Regions from separate parts of the Terrabacter sp. AAH1 genome, predicted to be linked through region 2. Evidence: predicted binding sites of a transcription regulator. Region 2 holds the regulator's gene; each other region holds the start of a gene.

Region 1 (4,064 bases), on a different contig from region 2:
CGCCCGCATCTACGTCGCTCCGGAGGCGGGCATCCGCGTGCTCGTGGTCAAGGCGGTCCGCCCCGGAGACCTGGCCTCGGTGGTGCTCCCCGAGGCCGTGCGCTCGTTCGCGATGCGACATGCCGACTTCCCTCGCGCGGCGACCACGCGTCAGGACTTCGGCGACCTCGAGTTCGAGGCCTACCGGCAGCTCGGCTGGTGGTGCGCGACCGAGGGGCTGCGCCTCCTCGACCGCGTCGGGCCGATCGCCTCGGCCCGGGATGGGTCAGCGGAGTCGTCGCCGACCGAGACGTCGGCCGGCTCGCCTGCGCGCGGCACGCCGCAGCGCGGCTCGACCGAGCCCGGATCATCAACGGGTGGCGAACCGGACGACCCCGGCACCGCCTGACCTCAGCGGAGCCGCGCGCCATGTCGTGCTCCACACCCGGTACCCCGAGGGGCGTCAGTGTTGCCCACGAGGCAGACGCCGAGCCGTCGCTTTCGCGGTGGCCTGCCGCTGACATCATGCGCCCGGCCGGGCCAGCGACGTCCGGCCGGGCCCCGCGCCGCGCCCGCAGCCACGCAGGCCGGCCGGCGACGCCGTCAGCCCCGAGGACCGCATGCCGAAGGGCGGCTCCCCGTGGGGAACCGCCCTTCGGACGTGACTGCGTCGCGTGGGGCAGCTGGGCTCAGAAGCCCATGCCGCCCATGCCACCCATGTCGTCGCCACCCGGCATGGCCGCAGCGGCCTTCTCGGGCTTGTCGGCGATGACGGCCTCGGTCGTGAGGAACAGTGCGGCGATCGACGCGGCGTTCTGCAGCGCCGAGCGGGTCACCTTGACCGGGTCGATGATGCCCGCGGCCAGCAGGTCGCCGTACTCGCCCGTGGCGGCGTTGAGGCCGTGGCCGGCCTCGAGACCGCGCACCTTCTCGGCCACGACTCCACCCTCGAGACCGGCGTTGATCGCGATCTGCTTGAGCGGGGCCTCGGTCGCGACGCGCACGATGTTCGCGCCGGTCGCCTCGTCACCCTCGAGCGAGAGCTCGTCGAGCGCCTTGGCGGCCTGGATGAGAGCGACGCCACCACCGGCGACGATGCCCTCCTCGACGGCAGCCTTCGCGTTGCGGACGGCGTCCTCGATGCGGTGCTTGCGCTCCTTGAGCTCGACCTCGGTGGCCGCGCCCGCCTTGATGACGGCGACGCCGCCGGCGAGCTTGGCGAGGCGCTCCTGGAGCTTCTCACGGTCGTAGTCGGAGTCCGACTTCTCGATCTCGGCCTTGATCTGGGCGATGCGGCCCTCGATCTGCGAGCGGTCCTCGGCGTCCTCGACGATGGTCGTCTCGTCCTTGGTGACGACGACCTTGCGAGCCTTGCCGAGCAGGTCGAGGGTGGCGTTCTCGAGCTTGAGACCGACCTCCTCGGAGATGACCTGGCCACCGGTGAGGATGGCGATGTCGGTGAGCATGGCCTTGCGGCGGTCGCCGAAGCCCGGGGCCTTGACGGCGACGGACTTGAACGTGCCCTTGATCTTGTTGACGACGAGGGTCGCGAGGGCCTCACCCTCGATGTCCTCGGCGATGATCAGCAGCGGCTTGCCGGACTGCATGACCTTCTCGAGCAGCGGGACGAGGTCCTTGATGCTGCCGATCTTGCTGTTGGCGACGAGCACGTAGGCATCGTCGAGGACGGCCTCCATGCGCTCGGTGTCGGTGACGAAGTACGCCGAGATGTAGCCCTTGTCGAAGCGCATACCCTCGGTCATCTCCAGCTCGAGACCCATGGTGTTGGAGTCCTCGACGGTGATGACGCCTTCCTTGCCGACCTTGTCCATCGCCTCGGCGATGAGACCGCCGATCTCCTCGTCGGCCGCCGAGATGCTGGCGGTCGAGGCGATCTGCTCCTTGGTCTCGATCTCCTTGGCCTGCTCGAGCAGACGGGCGGAGACGGCCTCGACGGCCTTCTCGATGCCGCGCTTGAGGGCCATCGGGTTGGCACCCGCGGCAACGTTGCGCAGGCCCTCCTTGACCATGGCCTGGGCGAGGACGGTCGCCGTCGTCGTGCCGTCACCGGCGACGTCGTCGGTCTTCTTGGCAACTTCCTTGACGAGCTCCGCGCCGATCTTCTCGTACGGGTCGTCGAGCTCGATCTCCTTGGCGATCGAGACACCGTCGTTGGTGATCGTGGGGGCGCCCCACTTCTTCTCCAGCACGACGTTCCGGCCCTTCGGGCCGAGGGTCACGCGGACGGCGTCGGCGAGGATGTTCATCCCACGCTCGAGCCCGCGACGCGCCTCTTCGTCAAACGCAATGGTCTTGGCCATTCGGGTGGTTCCTCCCACGCGAATCGAAAGGTGGTGGGCCGCATGACGCCCGCGACGGACGGGACCGGTCTTCCCAGCTCACGTCGCTGCGAACCCGGCCCCTCGGCAGGCGGCCCATATTTCTGTCACTCCCACGGGGAGAGTGCTAACGCCATTATTGGCACTCTCGGGGTGCGAGTGCAAACAAAACGACGCACCCCCGGGAGGCCGGGGCTCACCCGGCAGGCTCGAGCGCCGCGGCGAGCCGGGCGGCATACGCGGCGGACTCCTCCTCGGAGGCGTACTTCGTGCGCGGCCAGAAGAAGCCGCGCAGGCCGTCGCCCCTGGTGCGCGGCACCACGTGCACGTGCAGGTGCGGCACCGACTGGCTCACCACGTTGTTCATCGCGACGAACGAGCCCTGTGCCCCGAGCCCGCCGACGACCGACGCCGCGAGGCGACGCGCGGCGCCGAGGAGTCCGGCGTGCAGGTCGTCGGGCAGGTCGAGCAGCGTGTCGACGTGCACGCGCGGCACCAACAGGACGTGGCCCTTGAAGACGGGCCGCCGGTCGAGGAAGCCGACGAAGTCCGGCTCGTCGAGCACCCGGTCGCTGGGCAGGTCACCGGCGACGATCGAGCAGAAGACGCAGTCCATGGCGACAGGCTGCCACGCAGCGCGGCCCCCGTCGCGCAGGCGTCGACGGGGGCCGCGGTGCGGTGGCGCCGGGTCAGCAGATGATGAGCAGGAAGCAGCCGCCGTCGGACGGCGTCGGGCTGCTCGTGGGGGTGGGCTTGGGCGAGCTCGGCTTCGGCTTCGGGCCGCCCTTGGTCGGCGACGGGCTCGGAGCCGCGGTCGACGACGACGGGGCCGGTGACGTGGGCGCGGGGGCCGGCGGCGGCGCCACCGTGGAGGTGGACGTCGGGTCGGGCGCCGGCGCCCGGGTCGTCGGCACGGTCGACGTGGCATCCGAGGCAGGCTGGACGACTGCGGTCGCGTGAGCCTGGGTCGAGGACGTGCCGGGCGTCGCCGCGGTGCTGGACGTGCCGGGCGCGTCGGCCGTGCCGTCGGACGTGCCCCAGCCGTCCTCCGACGGCGTCTCGGCGAAGTCCGAGCCGGGCACGTCGGGGAAGACGCCGGCGCTCATCGCCTCGTCGCGCCAGCTGTCGCCGGACCAGAGTGCGACGGCTCCGGTGGCGAGCAGGGCGAACGCGGCCAGAGCTGCCGCGATGACGACTCGACGACGACGTCGACCACGCGGTCCGGGCCGGAAGTCGGTGGAGGGCTCGAAGGACATGGCTCACCAACGTAGAGGAACCGGGCCGGGATCGCCTGTCCGGAGCAACCGCCGGGCAGCGGCACTACGGTGGGACCGTGCCCGAGGAGACATGGATCACACCGAGGACTCCGTCGTGACCGTCGGCGGGGGCGCGGCCGCCCCAGGACGCAGGGTGGGCACGTGACGGCCACCCACGGCTTCGTCGAGGTGGCCGACCGGGTCTTCGTCGCGCGCTACCGGCAGTGGGACGTCAACGTCGGCCTCGTGCTCGGCCGCGACGGGGCCGTCGTCATCGACACCCGCGCCAGCGACCTGCAGGGCCGGCAGGTGCTCGACGACGTGCGCCGTCTCGGGCGTGACATCGAGGTGCGCCACGTCGTCAACACGCACGTCCACTTCGACCACACCTTCGGCAACGCGGCGTTCGACGTGGCCACGGTGCACGCCCACGACAACGTCGGGCGCACGCTCGCCGAGTCCGCCGAGCAGGTCAAGGAGGCCCTGCGCG
Region 2 (4,064 bases):
ACGATCTCGTCGACTCCGAGCTCGGTCGCCGCCTCGATCGCCTGCTCGTCGCGGTCGCCCTTTGCCAGCGCCTGGACGAGGACGAAGCGGGTCGCCGGCGCGGGCTCGTCGACGACCTCCAGCACCGTGCCGCGCACCGACGAACGGTCGACGTCGGTGGCCTCGAGCAGCACGCGGCGTCCGGCCCCGTCGGCGACGAAGTAGCGCTCCCCCACCCGCAGGCGCACCACGGCCCCCGCGTGCCGGCCCTCGTCGCCGTCGAGCAGCAGCGAGGCGCCCTCGACCGCTGCCGCGACCGAGGACGGCTCACCGAGGAAGAGCTGGTGCGTCACCGGGCACCCATCGCGCGGGTCACTTCTCCTTGAAGGCGTCGCGCAGCTTGCCGAAGAGGCCCTTGTTGGCGGGGGCGAGGCGCCCCTCGGGACGCTCCTCGCCGCGCAGCGCGGCGAACTGGCGCAGCAGCTCCTGCTGCTCGTCGGTGAGGCGCGTGGGCGTCAGCACGTTCGCGTGCACGAGCAGGTCGCCGCGCCCACCGTGGCGCAGGTGCGTGACCCCGAGACCGCGCAGCGTGAGGACGTCACCGCTCTGGGTGCCGGGCTTGATCTCGAGGTCCTGCATGCCGTCGAAGGTCGAGAGCTTGAAGCTCGTGCCGAGCGCGGCAGCCGCCATCGGCAGCTCGACGCTGCAGTGCAGGTCGTCGCCGCGGCGGGTGTAGGTCTCGTGGTTGACCACCCGGATCTCGACGTAGAGGTCGGCGGCGGGACCGTTGCCCGGGCCGACCTCGCCCTCGCCGGTGAGCTGGATGCGCGTCCCCGTGTCGACGCCGGCGGGCACCTTGAGCTTGAGCGACCGGCGGGTGCGCACGCGTCCGTCGCCGGAGCAGTCGTGGCAGGGGTCGGTGAGGGTCGAGCCGTAGCCCTGGCAGTTGACGCACGGACGCGAGGTCATGACCTGGCCGAGGAAGCTGCGCTGGACCTGCTGCACCTCGCCGGCGCCCTTGCAGATCGGGCAGGTCTGCCGGCCGGTGCCCGGCTCGGCACCGTCGCCGCCGCAGCGGTTGCACCCGACGGCGGTGTCGAGGGTGAGCTCCTCCTCCGACCCGAAGACGGCCTTGGCGAGGTCGATGTCGAGGCGCACGAGGGCGTCCTGCCCGCGCTGCATGCGCTGGCGCGGGCCTCGCGTTCCGGCGGCCGCCCCGGCTCCGAAGAAGGCGTCCATGACGTCGCTGAACGAGAAGCCGGCACCCGCGCCGAAGCCGGCGCCGCCGCCGCTGGCGAACGGGTCGGCGCCCATGTCGAAGGACTGGCGCTTCTGCGGGTCCGACAGCACGTCGTAGGCCTGCGACACCCGCTTGAACTCCTCCTCGGCCTCCGGGCCGGGGTTGACGTCGGGGTGCAGCTTGCGGGCGAGTCGACGGTAGGCCTTCTTGATCTCCTCCTGGCTCGCGTCGCGCGAGACACCGAGGACGGCGTAGTAGTCGTTCAAGCTGGGATTCCTTCGGTGCGTGGTGTTTTCGGGACGGCGCAGCAGTGCACCGGCGTGTGCGGTCTGGTGGTCGGGTCGGTCGGGTCAGGTGCCCGCGTTGTCGTCGAGGATCTCAGAGACGTAGCGGGCGACGGCACGGACCGACGCCATCGTCGTGGGGTAGTCCATGCGGGTCGGGCCGAGCACGCCGAGGCTGGCGACCCGCTCGGAACCGGACCCGTAGCCCATCGACACGAGAGAGGTGCTCTGCAGGCCGGTCACCGGGTTCTCGGAGCCGATGCGCACCGAGACGAGGTCGGGGTCGTCGCCGAGCTGACCGAGCAGGCGCAGCAGCGTCACGTGCTCCTCGAGCGCCTCGAGGATCGGCCCGATGGTGCGCGGGAAGTCCGCACCGGCCCGGGCGAGGTTGGCCTGGCCGGCGAGCACGACGCGCTCCTCGCGCTCCTCGACGAGGGCGTCACCGAGGGCCGAGACGACCGCCTTCATGGCGGCGCGGTCGGCCTCGTCGGTCTCGTCGACGAGGCGCCGCAGCTGCGTGGCCGCCACGGTGAACGGGACGCCCGCCGCGACGTCGTTGATGCGGGTGCGCAGCGAGGAGACCAGTGCCTCGCCGTCGGCGTCGGACAGGACGCGGCCGGTGTCGACCACGCGCTGCTCGACGCGCCCGGTGTTGACGATGAGGACGATCATGAGGTGCGAGGAGCCCATCGGCACGAGCTCGATGTGCCGCACCGTCGACCGGGTCAGCGACGGGTACTGCACGACGGCGACCTGACGGGTCAGGCTGGCGAGCAGCCGCACCGTGCGGTCGACGACGTCGTCGAGGTCGACGGCGCCCTCGAGGAACTGGCTGATCGCGCGCCGCTCGCCGGACGAGAGGGGCTTGACGGCGCTGAGCCGGTCGACGAAGACGCGGTAGCCCGCGTCGGTCGGAACCCGCCCGGCCGACGTGTGCGGCGCGTGGATGAGACCCTCCTCCTCGAGCAGGGCCATGTCGTTGCGCACGGTCGCCGCGCTGACACCGAGGTGGTGGCGCTCGACGAGCGCCTTGCTGCCGACGGGCTCGGAGGTGTGCACGTAGTCCTGCACGATGGCGCGCAGCACCATCAGCCTGCGGTCCTCGCTCATCACGTACCTCCTTCACGGTTCGGCCACCGGCGCGGACGTGTCGGCGGGCCGGTGTGCCACGGGGCCGGCCGCGGCACGCTGCAGCGGCACCTCGACTGGCACTCTCGGTCAGCGAGTGCCAAGTCTACGACGAGACGCGCCGATCTCCGATTTCATCCAACCGTATGCCGCCGGGGACCCGTCGACCGCCCGCGTGGCGCCCGGCGGTGGCCGACCCGGCGGCATACGCTCGCTTGTCGTGTCCCCCAACGACCGTTACGGATCCGACGTGCTGAGCGGTGACTGGCGTGCCCCGCGGCGCGGCCGGTCGACGCCGACCCCTGCCGAGCCCGACCTCGTGGTCGAGGAGGTCGAGACGGGCTGGGTCGGTGCCGTCGTGCGCGTCGAGAAGGCGGGCGGCATGCACCTCGTGCACCTCGAGGACCGGCGGGGCCGCACGAAGGCGTTCCCGCTGGGTCCCGGCTTCCTCGTCGACGGTTCGCCCGTCACCCTGACACCGCCCGTGGCCGCCGCCGGTGCGGCGTTGGCCGAGGCGCGCCGGGCCGCCTCGCGCACCGCGAGCGGCTCGGTGGCCGTGGCCGGGGCTCGGGCGAAGGTGGCGAGCGGGTCGCGCATCTACGTCGAGGGCCGCCACGACGCAGAGCTGGTCGAGAAGGTGTGGGGCGACGACCTGCGCGTCGAGGGCGTCGTCGTCGAGCTCATGGACGGCGTCGACGACCTGGCGGGCATCATCGCGGAGTTCCAGCCCGGCCCCGGCCGGCGCCTCGGGGTGCTCGTCGACCACCTCGTGCCCGGCACGAAGGAGGCCCGCATCGTCGAGCAGGCGAGGTCGCTGCCCGGCCTCGCGCAGCACGTGAAGATCCTCGGCCACCCGTACGTCGACGTGTGGCAGTCGGTGCGCCCCGAGCGGCTCGGGTGGCAGCAGTGGCCGGTCATCCCGCGCGGCACGTCGTGGAAGCACGGCATCTGCGCCGAGCTCGGCTGGGCGCACACGAGCCAGGCCGACATCGCGAACGCGTGGAAGCGCATCCTCGGCACCGTGCGCACCTACGCCGACCTCGAGCCCACCCTGCTCGCGAGCGTCGAGGAGCTCATCGACTTCGTCACCGAGCCGGGCGTCTGACCCCTACTTCTTCACGTAGCCCTGCACGTCGACGACGACGTTCGTCTGGGCGGTCGAGTGCACCGTGATGGTGCCGTCCGCCGCCACGGGGACGATGACCCAGTTGGTCCTCGTCCGCGCCGTCGGCACGGTGAGGCTGGGTGACGTGGGCCGGGCCGCGCCCGTCGGGTAGGCGGTGAGGGCCGTCGTGGTGGTCGGGCCGACGGCCGTGAGGGTCACCGAGACGGCGCCGACGCCGACCGTCGGCACCCCACCGCGACCGAGCACTGCGACGGTCGTCGTCGACCCGGCCGCCACCTTCGCGGCGGGTGCACCCACGCCGGTGCGG
Region 3 (4,064 bases), on a different contig from region 2:
ACGGACCCGTGGGGGAAGGCGGGGGAGAGCTTCGCGCCGGTCGCGGGCACGGCATCGGCGAAGGCCAGCACCTGCGACCACGACGGCGAGATGGCATCGAGCGAGAAGACTCGCTTGGTGCGGCCCTGCACGTCGGCCACTCCGCGAACGCGGCGGGCGGGGTCGAGCCACACGCCGACGTGGCGGTGGGCGTCACCCGGCGGCAGGCGTACGTCCTCGGCGAGTCCGTGGGTGACCCGGGCCGACGGCCAGTGCCGCAGGTTGACGGCGGCGACGCGGGCCGTGGCGTCGTCCGCGTCCACGGCGTGCACCGTGAGGTCGAGGCCGGCGAAGGCCATCGCGTCGGCGCCGAGCCCGCACCCGAGGTCGTGCACCTCGCGGACCCCCGCGCTGACGTAGCGGTGCGCGTGCCGGGCGGCGATCGCGAGCCGGGTCGCCTGCTCGAGACCGTCGGCGGTGAAGAGCATGCCGGCCGCGAAGTCGCCGAACTTCTCGGTGCCGCGTGACCGCAGCCGCGACTGCGTCATCGCGGCGGCGACGAGGTCGGCCGCGAAGCCCGCCTCGCGGAGGCGGTCCTGCAGGTGGAGCGACCCGGCTTCGTCGTAGGGCGGCAGCGACTGGAGCAGCGCCCAGCCCTCACCCGTCGCGAGGCGATCGACCATGGCGGCGTCCATGCGCACATCCTGCCAGCGAGGACGGTCCGACCCGCTCGGGGCGACGCGCGACGGATTCTGGCACTCGACTTGACCGAGTGCTAACCGAAACCTAGATTTCTTCCTGTTGGCACTCTCCACCCGGAAGTGCCAGCGTCCTCCTCGAGGGAGGTCGACCCCCGCGACGGCGACCAGTCTCGAGAGCCCACAGTCCGCAATCCAGTTTTCGACTGTCCCGAAGGGAAGGTCACCACCGTGTCGGTTTCCATCACGCCGCTCGAAGACCGCATCGTCGTCAAGTCCCTCGAGGCCGAGCAGACCACCGCGTCCGGCCTCGTCATCCCGGACACCGCCAAGGAGAAGCCGCAGGAGGGCGAGGTCCTCGCCGTCGGCCCCGGCCGCTTCAACGACAACGGCACCGAGCGCGTGCCGCTCGACGTCAAGGTCGGCGACAAGGTCATCTTCAGCAAGTACGGCGGCACCGAGGTCAAGTACGGCGGCGAGGAGTACCTCATCCTCTCCGCGCGCGACGTCCTCGCGATCGTCGGCTGACCCGACGCCGTATGCCGTGACGCACCCCGGTGAGCCCCGCTGGGGTCTCCCCGGGGTGCGCCTCGTTCGGCCCCTCGCCTGACCGGGCACGATCGCATCCGCCCGGAATCCCCAAGAACCGCAAAGCAACCCGAGCCAAAGGAACACCATGGCCAAGCAGCTGGAGTTCGACGACTCCGCCCGCAAGTCGCTCGAGCGCGGCGTCAACGCGCTCGCCAACGCCGTCAAGGTGACGCTCGGCCCGAAGGGCCGCAACGTCGTCATCGACAAGAAGTGGGGCGCCCCCACGATCACGAACGACGGCGTGACCATCGCCCGCGAGATCGAGCTCGAGGACCCCTACGAGAACCTCGGCGCCCAGCTCGCCAAGGAGGTCGCGACCAAGACCAACGACGTCGCCGGTGACGGCACGACGACCGCGACCGTGCTCGCCCAGGCCATGGTCAAGGAGGGCCTGCGCAACGTCGCCGCGGGCGCCGCCCCGGCCGCGCTCAAGCGCGGCATGGACAAGGCCGTCACCGCGGTCAACGACCGCCTCCTCGAGAACGCCCGCGAGGTCGACGGCAAGGACGAGATCGCCTCCGTCGCGACCCTCTCCGCCCAGGACGCCACCCTCGGCGGCCTCATCGGCGAGGCGTTCGACAAGGTCGGCAAGGACGGCGTCATCACCGTCGAGGAGTCCTCGACGACCGCCACCGAGCTCGAGTTCACCGAGGGCATGCAGTTCGACAAGGGCTACCTCTCGGCCTACTTCGTCACCGACACGGAGCGCATGGAGACCGTCCTCGAGGACGCCTACGTGCTCATCAACCAGGGCAAGATCTCCGCGGTCGCGGAGATCCTCCCGGTGCTCGAGAAGGTCGTGCAGTCGGGCAAGCCGCTGCTCATCATCGCCGAGGACGTCGACGGCGAGGCCCTCTCGACGCTCGTGGTCAACAAGATCCGCGGCACGTTCAACGTGGCGGCCGTCAAGGCCCCCGGCTTCGGCGACCGCCGCAAGGCCATGCTCCAGGACATCGCGATCCTCACCGGTGGCCAGGTCATCGCCGAGGAGGTCGGCCTCAAGCTCGACCAGGCCGACCTGACCGTGCTCGGCCAGGCCCGCCGCATCGTCCTCACCAAGGACAACACGACGATCATCGACGGCAACGGCGACGAGTCCGAGGTGGCCGGCCGCGTGCACCAGATCAAGGCCGAGATCGAGCGCACCGACTCCGACTGGGACAAGGAGAAGCTCCAGGAGCGTCTCGCCAAGCTCGCCGGCGGCGTCTGCGTCATCAAGGTCGGCGCGCACACCGAGGTCGAGCTCAAGGAGAAGAAGCACCGCATCGAGGACGCGATCTCCGCGACCCGCGCCGCGATCGAGGAGGGCATCGTCGCCGGTGGCGGCACCGCCCTCATCCACGCCGCCTCGGCCATCGACAGCCTCGAGCTCACGGGCGACGAGGCCACCGGTGCCAGCATCGTGCGCAAGGCCGTCGCCGAGCCGCTGCGCTGGATCGCCGAGAACGCGGGCCACCAGGGCTACGTCGTCACCTCCAAGGTGGCTGCGCTGCCGATCGGCCAGGGCCTCAACGCGGCGACCGGCGAGTACGGCGACCTCATCGCCGCCGGCGTCATCGACCCGGTCAAGGTGACCCGCTCCGCGCTGCGCAACGCCGAGTCGATCGCGTCGATGATCCTCACGACGGACACGCTCGTCGTCGACAAGCCCGAGGACGAGCCCGAGGCCGGCGGCCACGGTCACGGCCACGGCCACTGACCGACGTCTGACGCGTACGTCCGGCGTGCACGCCTGACGCACGACGAGGGCCGCTCCCCCGGGGAGCGGCCCTCAGTCGTGTCGGGCTCGTGTCGGGCTCGTGTCGTCGAAAGGCCCGTGTCGTCCAACGGGCCCGTCAGGGCTGCGTCAGGACGCTTCCTGGATGCCGTCGTAGAGCAGCTCGCGCTCGGACTCGGTGAGCCCGCCCCAGACGCCGTACGGCTCGCGGACCTCGAGGGCGTGCGAGCGGCAGGCGGCCACGACGGGGCAGGCGGCGCAGACGGCCTTGGCCTGGGCGTCGCGGTTGCGGCGGCGTGGGCCGCGCTCTCCCTCGGGGTGGAAGAAGACCTCGGGGCTGGTGCCTCGGCAGGCGCCCTCCAGCTGCCAGTCCCAGAGGTCGGCGACTGGTCCGGGCAGGCGGGTGATCTCGGCCATGAACTCGTCTCTCAGGTCGGGCGGGATAGCCGCCAGGTCTAACCGGTCCGCTCGGTGCATGTGGGGGCGCGAACCGCGAAATCGACGCTAACCGGGCACGCGATCACGGATAAAGGTTGGAATCTTAAGGACTTGTTCAAGAATTGCCATTCGGATGGCATGCTCGTCGGAGACGTGCTGGGGGCCTCCCCCAGGGTCGTCGGGGAGCGCAGGTCGGGCTAGCATGGGCGCGCTCCGGGCAGGCCGACGAGCAGCGCACCGTGGCGCTGGAACTACGAGACGACAGTTCGGGGGACGACGACTCACATGGGTCCTGGATGGTCGAGGCGCGCCCGCGTAACACCGGGCGGGGCAGCAGCGATGGAGCGGATGGACGCTCCATCGCTTCGTGAGCTGGCTGCCGATGCTGTGCGCGACCCGCATGCGCGGGACCTGCTGCTGGCCCGCGTCAGGGACATGGCCCTGCGGTACTCCCGCGTCCGACTCGGTCGTTTCGGCGCCGAGGACATTGCCCAGGACGTCGCCCAGGAGGTGTGCATGGCCATCGTGACGGCTCTGCCGACCTACGAGGAGCGCGGCCTGCCCTTCGAGGCGTTCGTCTACACGATCACCTCTCGCAAGCTCGCGGACGCCCAGCGTGCCGCCATGCGGGGTCCGGCGCC

The links. The regulator HrcA, encoded in region 2, represses chaperone genes, less so after heat shock. The targets are predictions, from matches to a motif close to TTNGCACTCGNNNNNNNCGAGTGCNAA.
Region 1: a site for HrcA is predicted at 2,458-2,484, ahead of groL (chaperonin GroEL). Genes of this name have one in related genera too.
Region 3: a site for HrcA is predicted at 732-758, ahead of groES (co-chaperone GroES). Genes of this name have one in related genera too.

The regions. Positions count from the first base shown of each region.
Region 1 is NZ_JBTJJV010000001.1:708,672-712,735, forward strand. Features, by position in the region: gene ACXR8F_RS03320 (hypothetical protein) at 1-388, shown strand, start outside; gene groL (chaperonin GroEL) at 669-2,300, opposite strand; gene ACXR8F_RS03330 (HIT family protein) at 2,515-2,934, opposite strand; gene ACXR8F_RS03335 (hypothetical protein) at 3,008-3,574, opposite strand; gene ACXR8F_RS03340 (MBL fold metallo-hydrolase) at 3,737-4,064, shown strand, end outside.
Region 2 is NZ_JBTJJV010000006.1:15,860-19,923, forward strand. Features, by position in the region: gene ACXR8F_RS11335 (16S rRNA (uracil(1498)-N(3))-methyltransferase) at 1-332, opposite strand, end outside; gene dnaJ (molecular chaperone DnaJ) at 352-1,485, opposite strand; gene hrcA (heat-inducible transcriptional repressor HrcA) at 1,570-2,613, opposite strand; gene ACXR8F_RS11350 (DUF3097 domain-containing protein) at 2,852-3,736, shown strand; gene ACXR8F_RS11355 (CHAP domain-containing protein) at 3,740-4,064, opposite strand, start outside.
Region 3 is NZ_JBTJJV010000017.1:91,747-95,810, reverse strand. Features, by position in the region: gene ACXR8F_RS19675 (class I SAM-dependent methyltransferase) at 1-674, opposite strand, end outside; gene groES (co-chaperone GroES) at 909-1,205, shown strand; gene groL (chaperonin GroEL) at 1,354-2,967, shown strand; gene ACXR8F_RS19660 (WhiB family transcriptional regulator) at 3,115-3,402, opposite strand; gene ACXR8F_RS19655 (sigma-70 family RNA polymerase sigma factor) at 3,709-4,064, shown strand, end outside.